One region of the Colwellia sp. SU-HH01217 genome, then DNA from elsewhere that is predicted to be linked to it. Evidence: riboswitches for the same ligand, from Rfam matches in the RefSeq annotation. Region 1 holds a riboswitch; each other region holds the start of a gene.
What was found. Region 1 has a riboswitch for cyclic di-GMP ahead of AC27G3_RS13795 (DUF3718 domain-containing protein). Riboswitches for the same ligand answer to the same signal wherever they lie in the genome.
Positions count from the first base shown of each region.

Region 1 (3,139 bases):
AAGGAAACACTAATGGAATTGCCGCAGAAGCCATTAAGTGCTCACTATTGATTTGACATGGCTCGCCACGGCGTTTCGCCCTGAACCATGGCTGAATACCATCTTCAGATTGAAAAAAACTAATAGAATTGCCTGTAGAATAATTCGAAGCCGTAATTGATAACGCAGATAAATAACCATTATCTATGTTTTTATCAATACGGCTAAAGTCAACAACTTGGTTTAGTAGAGCTCTTAATGGGGCATTATTGAGTAAACTTCGAGATGATTGGTTAGCGTAATCTGCTTGAAAGCTACCCAAAACACCTTGGGTAATATTATTAAAAACCCTGATTGGGTCGCTATGATAAATACTATGTGTATGTAAAGACTTCCACATCCATTCTAATTTCTTAACACCTAGATGAAAACAAGATGCATAGCATGACAGTGCAGTCGAGTTAATCGCTCCTGCAGATGTCCCGCAGACTATGGGAAAAGGTATGCCGTGATTGCGAGGAATAAATGTTGCAATAGCTGATAATACACCTACTTGATATGCCGCACGAGCGCCACCACCAGTGAGGAGTAATGCATTTTTACTATTTTTATATGTTCTTTTTATTGCCATGTTCAAGTACTGCTAGGTGATATAAGTTAAGTGTATGGATTTTTTTTATTATTAACATCATAAATAATTAAAATTATTCAAAAAAAAAAGCCAGCAAAGCTGGCTTTTTGAAGCGACATAGAATTATTAACTAGTAAACATTGATGCTAAGCATTGACACCTACTTGAAAATAACTTTCAGCTGCTAACGCGTTCGTTAGCTGCGTCTATTAATGGTTGCGATCCATTTTGAATAAGTGCTAAGTTCGCTGAAACAACTTTCTTTGGTAATTTTGCAATCATCAAAGTACCTGTTTTAACAGAACCTTTTGCAGCAGCAAATTCCAACAAGTTTTTACCGTTACATTGAATACCTGAGAAGATACTACGAATTTTTAATTTATTCGTCTTTAAAAAAGAACGCATGCGTTTTTTGTCGTCGGCAGCCACATATTCACAAACGCTTTGAGCGATGTTTGAAGCTTGTGCCTTCGGCGTCGATACAACAGACGTCAATAATAAAGCAGTAATGGTAGAAGCTAGTAATAATTTTTTCATTTTATTAACCTTTTAATTAATTAAGTTAGTTAGTAAAAGAAAAAACCACAGGATGTACCTAATAACGAGGTGACTCCGCTGTCATAGATTTTATAATTATTGCTAAAAATAAAAACCCTTAGACCGGTGGTTTTGCGTAACATGTTTTCGCATGTCTTGCCTTTTCTTTGTCACCTTCAGTATTGCTAAATTCATTACAAATTGCAACTTTACAGCTACTTTTATTGGTTGTTTTTTGTACTTTTGATTTTTTTGTCATTGTTAAACAGTAGTTTAAAAATCAAGTTATACAATATACCGTTTTATGTGTTCGAAAAAATTAATATTTTATATTAATAGCCTGTTAATTTTATGTTCATTTTTATTACAATTAAAATTGCATTTCAGGTACATTTTCGGGCACTACTAGCTCACCTTCGGTTAGTTTTATAATTTCATCAACAGAAACACCTGGCGCGCGTTCGATTAAATGAAACTTTCCCTCTTTAATTTCTAAAAAGGCTAAATCTGTTAATACACGTTTAATACAACCTTTACCTGTTAATGGTAATGAGCAGCTATTTAGTAACTTTGATACACCATGTTTAGAGGCATGTGTCATAGTGACAATAATATTATCAGCGCCAGCAACTAAATCCATTGCGCCACCCATACCTTTAATTAGTTTTCCAGGGATCATGTATGAGGCGATATTACCTTGAATGTCTACTTCAAAAGCGCCTAATACGGTTAAATCTACGTGGCCGCCACGGATCATGGCAAAAGACTCTGCAGAGTCGAAAAGTGAAGCGCCTGTAGCCATAGTAACGGTTTGCTTACCAGCATTAATTAAGTCGGCATCTATCTCTTCTTCGGTAGGGAATTGCCCCATACCCAATAAACCATTTTCAGACTGTAGCATGACTTCTATATTCTCTGGTACGTAGTTAGCAACTAGCGTTGGAATACCAATACCTAAATTAACATAAAAGCCATCTTCTAGTTCTTGAGCAACACGTTGTGCTATTTGTTCTCGTGTTAAAGCCATTGGTAATCTCCTAAGCTTGGCGAACAGTACGTTGTTCGATTCGTTTTTCAAATGAGCCTAAGATAAGGCGATTAACATAAATACCAGGGGTATGTATCTGGTCTGGATCTAGCTCACCAGGTTCTACAATTTCTTCCACTTCAACAACGGTAATTTTACCTGCTGTTGCGGCTAATGGGTTAAAGTTACGCGCGGTTTTTCTAAAAACAAGATTACCGTATCTGTCAGCTTTCCAAGCTTTAACAATGGCAAAATCACCTGTTATTGAAGGCTCTAAAATATAATGTCGACCGTCAAACTCTCTTTCTTCTTTCCCTTGAGCGACAGGAGTTCCATAACCCGTAGCAGTATAAAAAGCAGGAATTCCAGCACCGCCAGCACGCATTTTTTCCGCTAATGTACCTTGGGGCGTTAATTCAACTTCTAACTCTCCTGCCATCATTTGGCGTTCGAATTCTGCATTTTCGCCAACATAAGAAGCGATAATTTTTTTTATTTGGCGATCCGGTAATAAAATACCTAAACCAAAATCATCAACACCACAGTTATTAGATACCAAAGTTAATCCTTTAGTACCTTTTCTTTTTATCTCGTTGATTAAGTTTTCTGGGATACCGCAAAGACCGAAACCACCAGCAATAACTGTCATATTGTCAGTTAATCCTGCCATGGCTTCTTCATAGCTTGACACTACTTTGTCAAAACCTGCCATTTGAAACTCCTTTCTATTTGTTAGTTACTATTAATTTAGCCACATTAATTTTTCATTAAGTGCGCAATAGAGTGTATTAACACTGTGCACGGTAAGCATTTGATACTTTGGACACAGGCGATTTTTCTAATTTGTCACTGATAAACCAACCTGCTTTGAGCAGCTTGTCAAAATTAATTCCGGTCTCAATACCTAAGCCGTTAAGCATATAAACTACGTCTTCTGTTGCAACATTACCAGAAGCCCCTTTAGC
Region 1 covers NZ_BAAJLX010000012.1:13,814-16,952, reverse strand. The annotation lists gene AC27G3_RS13800 (patatin-like phospholipase family protein) at 1-610, opposite strand, end outside; gene AC27G3_RS13795 (DUF3718 domain-containing protein) at 788-1,147, opposite strand; cyclic di-GMP riboswitch class I at 1,213-1,318, opposite strand; gene AC27G3_RS13790 (3-oxoacid CoA-transferase subunit B) at 1,518-2,174, opposite strand; gene AC27G3_RS13785 (CoA transferase subunit A) at 2,185-2,886, opposite strand; gene AC27G3_RS13780 (hydroxymethylglutaryl-CoA lyase) at 2,963-3,139, opposite strand, start outside.

Region 2 (3,139 bases), on a different contig from region 1:
ATTAGTGCAACCAATAACACAATTAAAAATAGAATAATGTAGCTTTGTTTTTGAAATTTTTTAGAAAAAATTGCCGACAACTCACTTTTTTCCGCAAGCTTTATCACTAACTGTCGGCTTTTATCTTGCTCTGGTAAGTTGCTATTTTTTAACAATACATTAGATAATTTGTTATCAACAAACTCGTTATTAATAGCAATATATCGATTGAGAAGTTGTAAAGCTTCTGCGTACTCACCCTTTGATTGATGCATCGCAGAAAGCAGTAAATACAATTCTACTTGTTCACTGGTCAACTCAATACTGTCCATAAGTGTTTCGGCTTTTAGTAACAATTGATGAGAAAACTCAAGATCGTTATTGGCTTCACTCGTTTTAGCCAACGCGATTAATGTACTTAAATAAGGTTTATTTAAGCCATTCTTTTTAAAAATTTGTTCAGCTTGAACAAGTGCTTTATTTGAATCTTGATAGTTTTTTTGCTGATAAAGAATTTCACCTAAACCAAGCTCAGCATAAGCAAGACTCACATTAGACGCTTTATTTTTAGCATACTTTTTAGTTTCCCAGTAAGCATTGTAGGCATCATCTAACTGACCTAACCTATGATAGGCACGCGCTATATTAAAGTAAGTACGATCGAGCTCACTACTTAAATTGGCATCGTAGGTTAATTTTAAAATCTTTTGATTAATGGTCAGCGCTGTTTGAAAGTCGCCCAAATAATGATGTGCGGTAGAAATGATTTCTAATAACTCAATATTTTCAGAGAATGTTTGGTTTTTTTCTATGATACTTTCCACTTCTTGAAGATCAATAAGTGCTTCAGAGTATCGATAAACTAACGCATACGCCATTGAGCGATAAGCTAAAGCGAGCGATAAATAACGAGTATTAGCCGTGCGTTTAGAAATTAAAATCGCTTCGTTCGCAACTTCTAAAACTTTATAATATCGCCCTTTGGCATAATAACCTGAAGCCACTTTAAGTAATAAGTTGAGCTTTAATGGCAATTTATTGATAGAAAGTGTTAAACCATCCATTGCAAATTGAAATGCACGATCAACATCGTTTTGATTTTCAGCGACATCGGCTAATAATATAAATATTTTAGCCAGAGTGTTTTTTGTGTATAACTCTCGATTTTTTATGATATCGCTTGATAGAGTAATAATATCATCGGCAATTAACGCGTTTTTATTTAACTTAAAAAGGTCTTCCACTTTTTGAGTATGTTTTTCAACCGAGAGTGAAATTGCGATATCTTCCGCCGCAAAAGCACTTAATGCTTGTAAGTTACCTAAAACAAGCAGCATTAATATCCTTAATTTCATCACGAAAAAAACACCTATAAGCACTTGGCTGAATTGAATTTAAAATTGTACCGTATTTATTTATTTTCTGTTAGAACGAATAAAATAAAAATTTATAGTGTTAATTTTTATTTGTTGTCTTATACTACGCATGAGCTTCTAAAGCTCGACAAGGGCAAATCTGATTAAAGTCAGAGACGCAAAGTTACCGGTCTAAAGGGAAACCTATGATAGCGGGACTGCCAAATTTAGATATAGTGGGGGCTTGTCTATTTTTTTCAGTTGCTTTCATTCCGTGTATGCTTTGCGTGCCTTCCCTTCTCTTTCTTAGAACTCATCAAAAAACCTTTAATAAAATAACTTATATTCTTCTTTAAAATCCAGTAAGTTTCGTATTTAATACTAGATGTTTTTATAAATTTACTAGAAGATGTTTACTCCTTTTATTTGATTATTAAGGCAACTCATTGAAGTACCATGACTCTATAAAACAAGCCAATCAAATAATGGCTTTAACTATTGAGCAATTAACCCAATGGCAACTCGCTGCAACACCAATCAATTATGCTGTATGTTATGAATATAACAGTCAAAAAAATCCCGCGTTATCATCAAGTATTCACAACCAAATTAATGACAAGAAAACCATTGATAACTTTTTTATAGAAGAAGTTTATAAAGCGCATGTGTTAGGACAAAGTAAATTTCGCGAAAGTATGATTGTCGAGTTAGATAATGTTCTCAGAAATTTACTAAAAAATAGCTCAACCTCTTGTGCGGCGACCAAAGACTTTATCCAGCAACTCGAAAATAGTATTGCGAATCTTGAATCCGTACAGGATCCTATTGTTCATAGTGAAATTCAGGCCATTTGTTCAGCTTCTTCTGCCTTTGCTGACACACAAAATAAGCTCCAATTGCAATTAGTCCAATCACACCAACAAAGTGAAAGTTTACGCCAAGAACTAAAAGAGATCCGAAAAGAGATTGATTTAGACCCAGTTACCGGCTTGTATAATCGCAAAGCAATATCTCAACATATCGAACAATGGCAAAGCCAAGATCCAAATAAAAGAATTGCAGTTATTATTATTAATGTGGATCAGTTATCAGACTTTAGTCAACGTTTCGGCGATTTATTAGGCGATGTTATTTTATCAAAAATAGCTAATAAAATAAGTAGTTATGTAAAAAGTAGTGGCATTCCTGTAAGAACGGGAGGAGATGAATTTCTTATTTTATTGCCCGAAATGGACGAAAGCAATGCGACCGAAATAGCTGATAAGATTAATATTGGCGTACAAAAGCTTCGATTTGTCAGTGTTCAAACTGGTGTGCGTTTACCCAAACTGGCTATTTCTTTAGGTGTTAGCGCCGGACAATTAAATGAACCAATAGAGCAATGTATTGATAAAGCAAAAGCATCAATTTTACCTAAAACATAAAGCATTTAGTCTGTACTATATATTTTGATAATAACGTGTACTGGCTTGTGCCATCACCGCACAGTTTCTACCTCGACTTTTTGCCGCATACAAAGCTTTATCAGCCTGAATAATTAATTGTTGTGTTGATAATGCATGGTTAGGAAATATTGACGCACCGATTGAAAGCGTTATCTTTCCTAAATTTTGTCCTTTATAGCTTAAATTAAGCTCATTAATACAAGCAATTAACTTTTCTGCTAAAACAAAGGTATCGCGTAAATTTGAGTCAGGGCAAATAACAATAAACTCTTCACCACCATATCGACAGGCGATATCCTCTAAGCGTAAGTTATCATTAAGTTTTTCTGCAATACTTTTTAATACAAAATCACCCACCTC
Region 2 covers NZ_BAAJLX010000011.1:113,826-116,964, reverse strand. The annotation lists gene AC27G3_RS13600 (tetratricopeptide repeat protein) at 1-1,334, opposite strand, end outside; cyclic di-GMP riboswitch class I at 1,478-1,560, shown strand; gene AC27G3_RS13595 (GGDEF domain-containing protein) at 1,781-2,758, shown strand; gene AC27G3_RS13590 (GGDEF domain-containing protein) at 2,774-3,139, opposite strand, start outside.
Region 2: linked by a shared signal. The riboswitch ahead of AC27G3_RS13595 (GGDEF domain-containing protein) and the one ahead of AC27G3_RS13795 (DUF3718 domain-containing protein) in region 1 are both predicted to bind cyclic di-GMP.

Region 3 (3,139 bases), on a different contig from region 1:
TTAAGATAAGTCATTCTAGGGTATGTCACAGGAATGATATTTATTAAATAAAACAAATACAGATAAAACACTTATGGCCGCTTAATTTTTCTTTGTCAAAGCACATTAAAAAATCGATTCCGTCACAAGTGTTTAATCAGTTGCTGTCGTTAAATGCTATTTTGGTTATGCGATTTACCTTGCTTTGCAGTTAAAACATCAATATCTGCAAGCTCAGGGATGTTCGCTTGAAGTTTTGATTCTAAAACATCAATAGCAACCGCTGAGGCACATAGGTCATTACCTCGTTTTTCAAAAGATTTAGCGTGAGTTTCCATTTCATGCTCTATTTTTTCACCAAAATCTTCCATTCGAGTTTCAAACGCATCCATATCTCCACCAGAAGTTAGCATCTCTTTACCTAATGCCATTAATAAAGTCCCCATTGAGTTTTGCACTGCTTTTTCTATAACAGCTTCAATACGCTCTTCAAAGTCTTCACCAAAGATTTCATCGCCATCAATACCATCATCATTAAGGTAGAACCCTTGCTCAGCTGAAAAATGTGTTTCTATTTGTTGGTGAATAGTATCTAACTCTGTAGTGATATCTGCACCTACTTGGTTATTTTCGCCCAATAGCTCGTCAAACGTTTTCGTTAACCCATCTGAAGCTAACGATAAAGCATCTAAAGCGATCGCTTTTACTTCTGGTACAACATCTCTAATGCTGGTCGAGTATTGAGTCACTAAACTTTGCTGTTTTGCGTTTAAGGCAATAGTTTTACCTTTCACTATTAGGACTTTGTTATCGGTGATTGTGTAGAGGTTATTTTCCGAATCATCTAAAAATTCTAAGCTATCTTTAGAAACCTTTACGCCAGCTTCAAGTTGAATATCGCAACTAATTTGATGTGCAAAAGCACTAGCAGAAGCGATGCTTGTAGTTAAAACCAATAAAGAGGCTGTTAGGATGTTTTTCATGTGAAGTCCTTTATAATTTCATTGTAATTACAAAGTATATAACAAGACTGATGCCAAGTTAGCAAAGAAGGGTAACTATTTGATTTTTATTAACTTAAAAATAACTCTTACAATAAGCACAAAGCACTACCAAGTTAAAAAAACTAAATAGTGGTTATTTAAACTAAAAGTTAGTGATTCGGTACTTACTTAAACTAAGCCATAAAACAAGCACTTAAAATAAGAATACAAGTAAGCTAATTTACTTTACTTGTGACAACTTACGTATTTCAGAAAATTGGTAAGCAATCTCAGGGCTAACTTTATTATTTTTCAAATACGTTTGAAACGCACCAATTAATAACTTTAGCTGAACCAAATCTGTCATGCTAGCTTCTTCTTTATGAAACTTTGCCGCTAAATCTGTCAGTTTAGTTAGGTATTTTTTTGTTAAATTAACTTTCATTAATACTACATCCGATTTAATTTTTTATTATATTGTCGGAAAATAATGTTCGCTGTTAATACACTTAAATTATAAGTTAAGCACTATATAATTTTGTAGCCCAGCCATCATAGGTTTCCCCGTAGATCTGTGGTTTTGCGCGAATATTTTTTCAAATATCTTGCCAGATGCCATAACATTCTACACAAAGTTTATTAGATTACAACTATTCGTAACAAAATATTTCAGTGTAACCAAAACCATTAAGATATTGATTTTAGTAGTATATTCTTTGCATCTCAAACAACCTTGATTGACAGCGTTCAAACTCGAATGCTAATTGCGTTGCTTGATATAAGGCATCAATATCAACCTCAGCACTAATAATAAGACGTATATTTTGATCGTAAAACTCGTCAACCAGCGCAATAAAACGTCGAGCTTCATCATCAAAATGTCTTAGTTCTGACATTAAAACCCCGCTTCGTTGGTAGCTATCCTCTACTCCTGAAAACACTGCAGGAATTAAATCACCATGAAATTGTGGTAAATTATCTATAAGGATAGTGTCAAACATATCTGCAAGAGTTATATAATCTCGCTGGCTTCTTGGTCCTGAGCATAGCGCAAAGAAGTCAAAGTAAATCGTTTTATCGTGCATGGCTATATAATCAATATTCCGATGATTAATGCAAATATGACCCGAAGCAAGCTTGTTCTCCTGAGTAATATCAATAAAACGTTGCCTTAAGAAGTTAGGATATGCGGTGCTTGGATAAACATAATCACGATAAGGAATTCCTGTGTCTGTAATTTTAGGGGACAAAGATGAATAATGACTGTCTGATAACGATCTTCGATGATCAATTTCACCATCAATTGAAATAACCTGACAATGGTCATTAATCAGTTGAATTGTGGGTAAGAATAGAGCCCGTTGAAGTCCATTTTTATAGAGGTTTTCAGGTTGACAATTTGAGGTAGCAACCAATGTTATCCCTTGGGCAAAAAGAGCGTCCAGCAAGCCCGACATAAGCATAGCATCACCAATATCTGACACAAAAAACTCATCAAAGCAGAGTACGTCGACTTTAGTTGCCCACCTTTTTGCGATAGTGCTTAATGGATGCGTTTGTTTTGTTTGTTGCAAGGCATGTTGATTTGAAATTTCATTTAATTGCTGGTGAACACTTTCCATAAATCGATGAAAGTGAATACGCATTTTTTTATCAATAGCAAGATGTTGATAAAACAAGTCCATTAGCATGGTTTTACCACGCCCTACTTTGCCATAAAAATAAATACCTTTGATGTACCTATTTTGATTAAACAAGGGTGTTAGTTTTAAGCACAGAAGCTTAGAGAAAAAAGATGAGTTATCACTCGCTGTTAATGACACTTGGCAAGAGAGTTCATTAAGCGCATTAACAGCAAGTAATTGTGCCTCATCATAAGACAACTTCTTTGTTTCAACGAGCTGTTGATACGCTATTTTCATCGACATCAGGAATTGCTCCCAATAAAATTAAACGCTTAGGTGTCTTACTCTAAAGGTTCTCCCCTTTAACTTCCCTTTTTCCAGTTTTTTAAGGGCTAATTTAAGTGCGTTTTTATCTACTGCTACATACGCCCAATTATCCAAAACATTGATTTTACCAACTTGTGATCCTTGAATACCATTTTCACCTGTTAAAGCACCAAGAATATCGCCAGGCCTTACTTTTTGCTTTTTACCACCATCAATTTGCAGTGT
Region 3 covers NZ_BAAJLX010000007.1:71,142-74,280, reverse strand. The annotation lists gene AC27G3_RS10670 (DUF2884 family protein) at 150-962, opposite strand; gene AC27G3_RS10665 (hypothetical protein) at 1,204-1,407, opposite strand; cyclic di-GMP riboswitch class I at 1,499-1,582, opposite strand; gene zapE (cell division protein ZapE) at 1,664-2,884, opposite strand; gene dbpA (ATP-dependent RNA helicase DbpA) at 2,912-3,139, opposite strand, start outside.
Region 3: linked by a shared signal. The riboswitch ahead of AC27G3_RS10665 (hypothetical protein) and the one ahead of AC27G3_RS13795 (DUF3718 domain-containing protein) in region 1 are both predicted to bind cyclic di-GMP.

Region 4 (3,139 bases), on a different contig from region 1:
ATAATTTATGGTTTACCGCTGAGTACTTCACTGGTATTAGTATACAAGGCGGGTTTGATAACAATATGTCGTATAAAGGCGGTATATTTTCGAGTGATGATTCTAACGAAATTGGCCTAACAGGCGCTAGTTACTTTGCCCTTTTATCATTAACGGCTAATTATAATAAAACGCCGTTATGGCAAAAAGCGCAAGTGACTCTAGATTATGTATATAACGATGTAGATGAACAAGGCAATACCCGTGATTTTAGTCATGTAGTCAGTTTTTCAAGCAAATTAAACTTTGGCAAATGGCATATGTGGAACGATGCTTCTTATGGTCAAGGCGATTTAGAACAAAGTGATTTATGGGGGCTTGTCGTCATGCCTTATTATCAACACACCAAAGAAATACAATGGGTAATGCGATATACCTACCTAGATAGTCAGCACCTTAATGGTATTAGACTGGGAAAGTATGAAAATCAAAATATCGCAGGAAAAGGCGATAACTACCGTGAAATTTATGCCGGAATGAATTACTTAATTAACCAACACAAGCTTAAAGTTCATTTAGGAGCGCAGTATACTCAAATGAAAGACACAGCAAATGATGGCGGAAAATATAATGGCTGGGGAGTAACGTTAGCTTTTCGTAGCTATTGGTAAGTGGTTAATAGTGGATAATGATAAATAGTTTATATAAGCCGTTATTTTTTTGAAAAATCGCTTTAACGGCTTTCTTTAACGGCTTAAATTGCAGTTTACAGGAAACTTGAATAATATTCCTTCAAAAGTAGTATGAGTACTAATGTCAGTTAAGTTTTTCGGCTATAGCTTTTCTACTTCCGCTAAACTTTGAGTAAATTCGGCTAATTCTAACTCTGTGCAATCACCATCTTCAGGCCAATTTATACCAATAATAACGCCATCACTATTTAAGTCTTCGATCCAAAATTCAAACCAATCCCTTAGTGATATTTGCGCAGGCACATAGTTAGCCCACTCTTGAGTGCAATGCTGATTAGCTAACGACTGTTCAGACCATAACGGCATCACATCAGTATTCTCAAAATTAATTGAGTCGAGCACAACCCAATCTTCACTCTCTTTATCTTGCAATGCCCATAGTGTTTGGCTAGTTTTTACACTCGCTAAAAATTCAGCAAGGATGTTCGAGTTATTTGTAGTTTCACAAGTCATTAGAACTCTTTATTAATAAATATAAACTTGAAGCAATTATACGAGGTATTTGTTTAGGGAACAAACTTAATGGAGGGGTATTAAACGATGAATAAAAAAAGGGATGCAAACAGCATCCCAAACAGGTAAACACGAGCAATTCTTTAATATTAGTATTAGCTACTAATACGTTTTTGAGCAGCAGCGCTAAGTGCTGATGAGTTAATTGAAGCTATGATTTTTTTAACTTGTGATTTAGGCAGTTTGTTTATCATTAATGTGCCTGTTTCAACCGCATTATTAGATGAAGCAAACGATAATAAATTTTGACCATTACATTGCACGCCATCAAAAATTTGACGAATTTTTAATTTATTACTTTTTAAGTAAGAGCGTAGACGTTTTTTATCGTCTGCAGAAACATATTCACAAAGCGTTTGTGCCACATTAGAAGCACTAGCAACAGGACTGTAAGTCGTAGACAGGAGAACAAGAGTAGAAACAACAACTAATAACTTTTTCATTAGAGACCTTAATTTACAATTTAACTAAATAAGTGAAACGTACATCAAAGCGACCCTTTATTTGCTAGGAGACCCCGCTGTCATAGGTTTCCCCTTAGACCGGTAGCTTTGCGTAATACTTTTTCAAGTATGTTGCCGTTTCTGCTGCGGCGTATTATACAGATAAAAAGTATTAGGTGATAATTTAAAAGATAAATTGGCCAATAACTTAAACTAATTCTTGCTAATTTTGTAAACAAATAGATACATTTGTACTTAGATACTCATTACAACCTGCTGATAGACATGTTAAACTCGGTGTTGAGCACTCAGATTAATTTTATTTTACACTTTCATTGAGAATAACATGCAAGACATCCCTGAATATCAAGTTGTTGAAATTTGTGAGCAACCTATTCCACTTTGCCAGTTACTTAAAGTCGCTAATTTAGTTGGCGGTGGCGGCGAAGCCAAAATTGTGATCAGCGAAGGATATGTATTTGTTAACAATGAAGTGGAATATCAAAAAAGAAAAAAAGTTTATGAAAATGACATTGTTGAATTTAATGGTGAAGTGTTTCAAGTCGTCGTAAATGCCAACAGTAAAGTAGAAACTGTAAAGCCTATTAAAATAGCTGCTGCTCCAAGCAAAAAGCCTACAAAACAAAAAAGTAAAAAAAATGGTAATAAAGCACAACCTTCAACCTCAAACAATACACATGAAATAAGCCCAACACCTAGTACTGCCGGTAGAAGAAGACCTATTTCATTTTAGCTTGGTTATTTTGGTTTCATTGAACGTAATTTATAATGATTAAGTAATTTTCTTTTGCCAGAAAATTGCTTTTCCCATTTTAGGATCTAACTCATATCCAGAGTAACCGTACTTTTTATAAGCATTTTTGGCAATTTCATTGCCCTCTAGAACTTCTAAAGTGAGCTTACAACAACCTTTTTCTTTAGCCAACGCTTCTACTTCAATAAACATCTTCTCACTTAAGCCCAATCCTCTAAATTTAGGTAAAACGGTAACATCATGTATGTTCATCACAGGTTTTGCGCTAAAAGTAGAGAAACCTTCAATGCAATTTAAAAGCCCTGCCGCTTCGTTGTCTACATAACAAAGAATAGAAAAAACATCTTTTCGCTGTTTTAAAGACGTTATCAGATTTTCTTGAACATAATCATCAAGAGGTTCTCCTCCTCCCATAGGATCTATAGCATAAGCATTTAATAGCGCAATTAAGTCCTCGCTTTGCTGTTTATCGTTATAATCGGCGCGTATAAGTTGTATATTCATCGGTAGCTTCCCATTTAGGATCTCTATTTTTTAACGTTACTATACGCCAGTCAATATTAAAGAACAGGCAATAGATATATTTTATTGCCACTTTGTTTAACAACGATAAACGCTAAATTTTTGTTAAAAAGGACAATATATCACTTACACCTGATAAGCCGCCCTGTTAGAAT
Region 4 covers NZ_BAAJLX010000003.1:343,233-346,371, forward strand. The annotation lists gene AC27G3_RS06590 (porin) at 1-650, shown strand, start outside; gene AC27G3_RS06595 (DUF2750 domain-containing protein) at 813-1,184, opposite strand; gene AC27G3_RS06600 (DUF3718 domain-containing protein) at 1,340-1,687, opposite strand; cyclic di-GMP riboswitch class I at 1,752-1,834, opposite strand; gene AC27G3_RS06605 (RNA-binding S4 domain-containing protein) at 2,034-2,441, shown strand; gene AC27G3_RS06610 (GNAT family N-acetyltransferase) at 2,481-2,966, opposite strand.
Region 4: linked by a shared signal. The riboswitch ahead of AC27G3_RS06600 (DUF3718 domain-containing protein) and the one ahead of AC27G3_RS13795 (DUF3718 domain-containing protein) in region 1 are both predicted to bind cyclic di-GMP.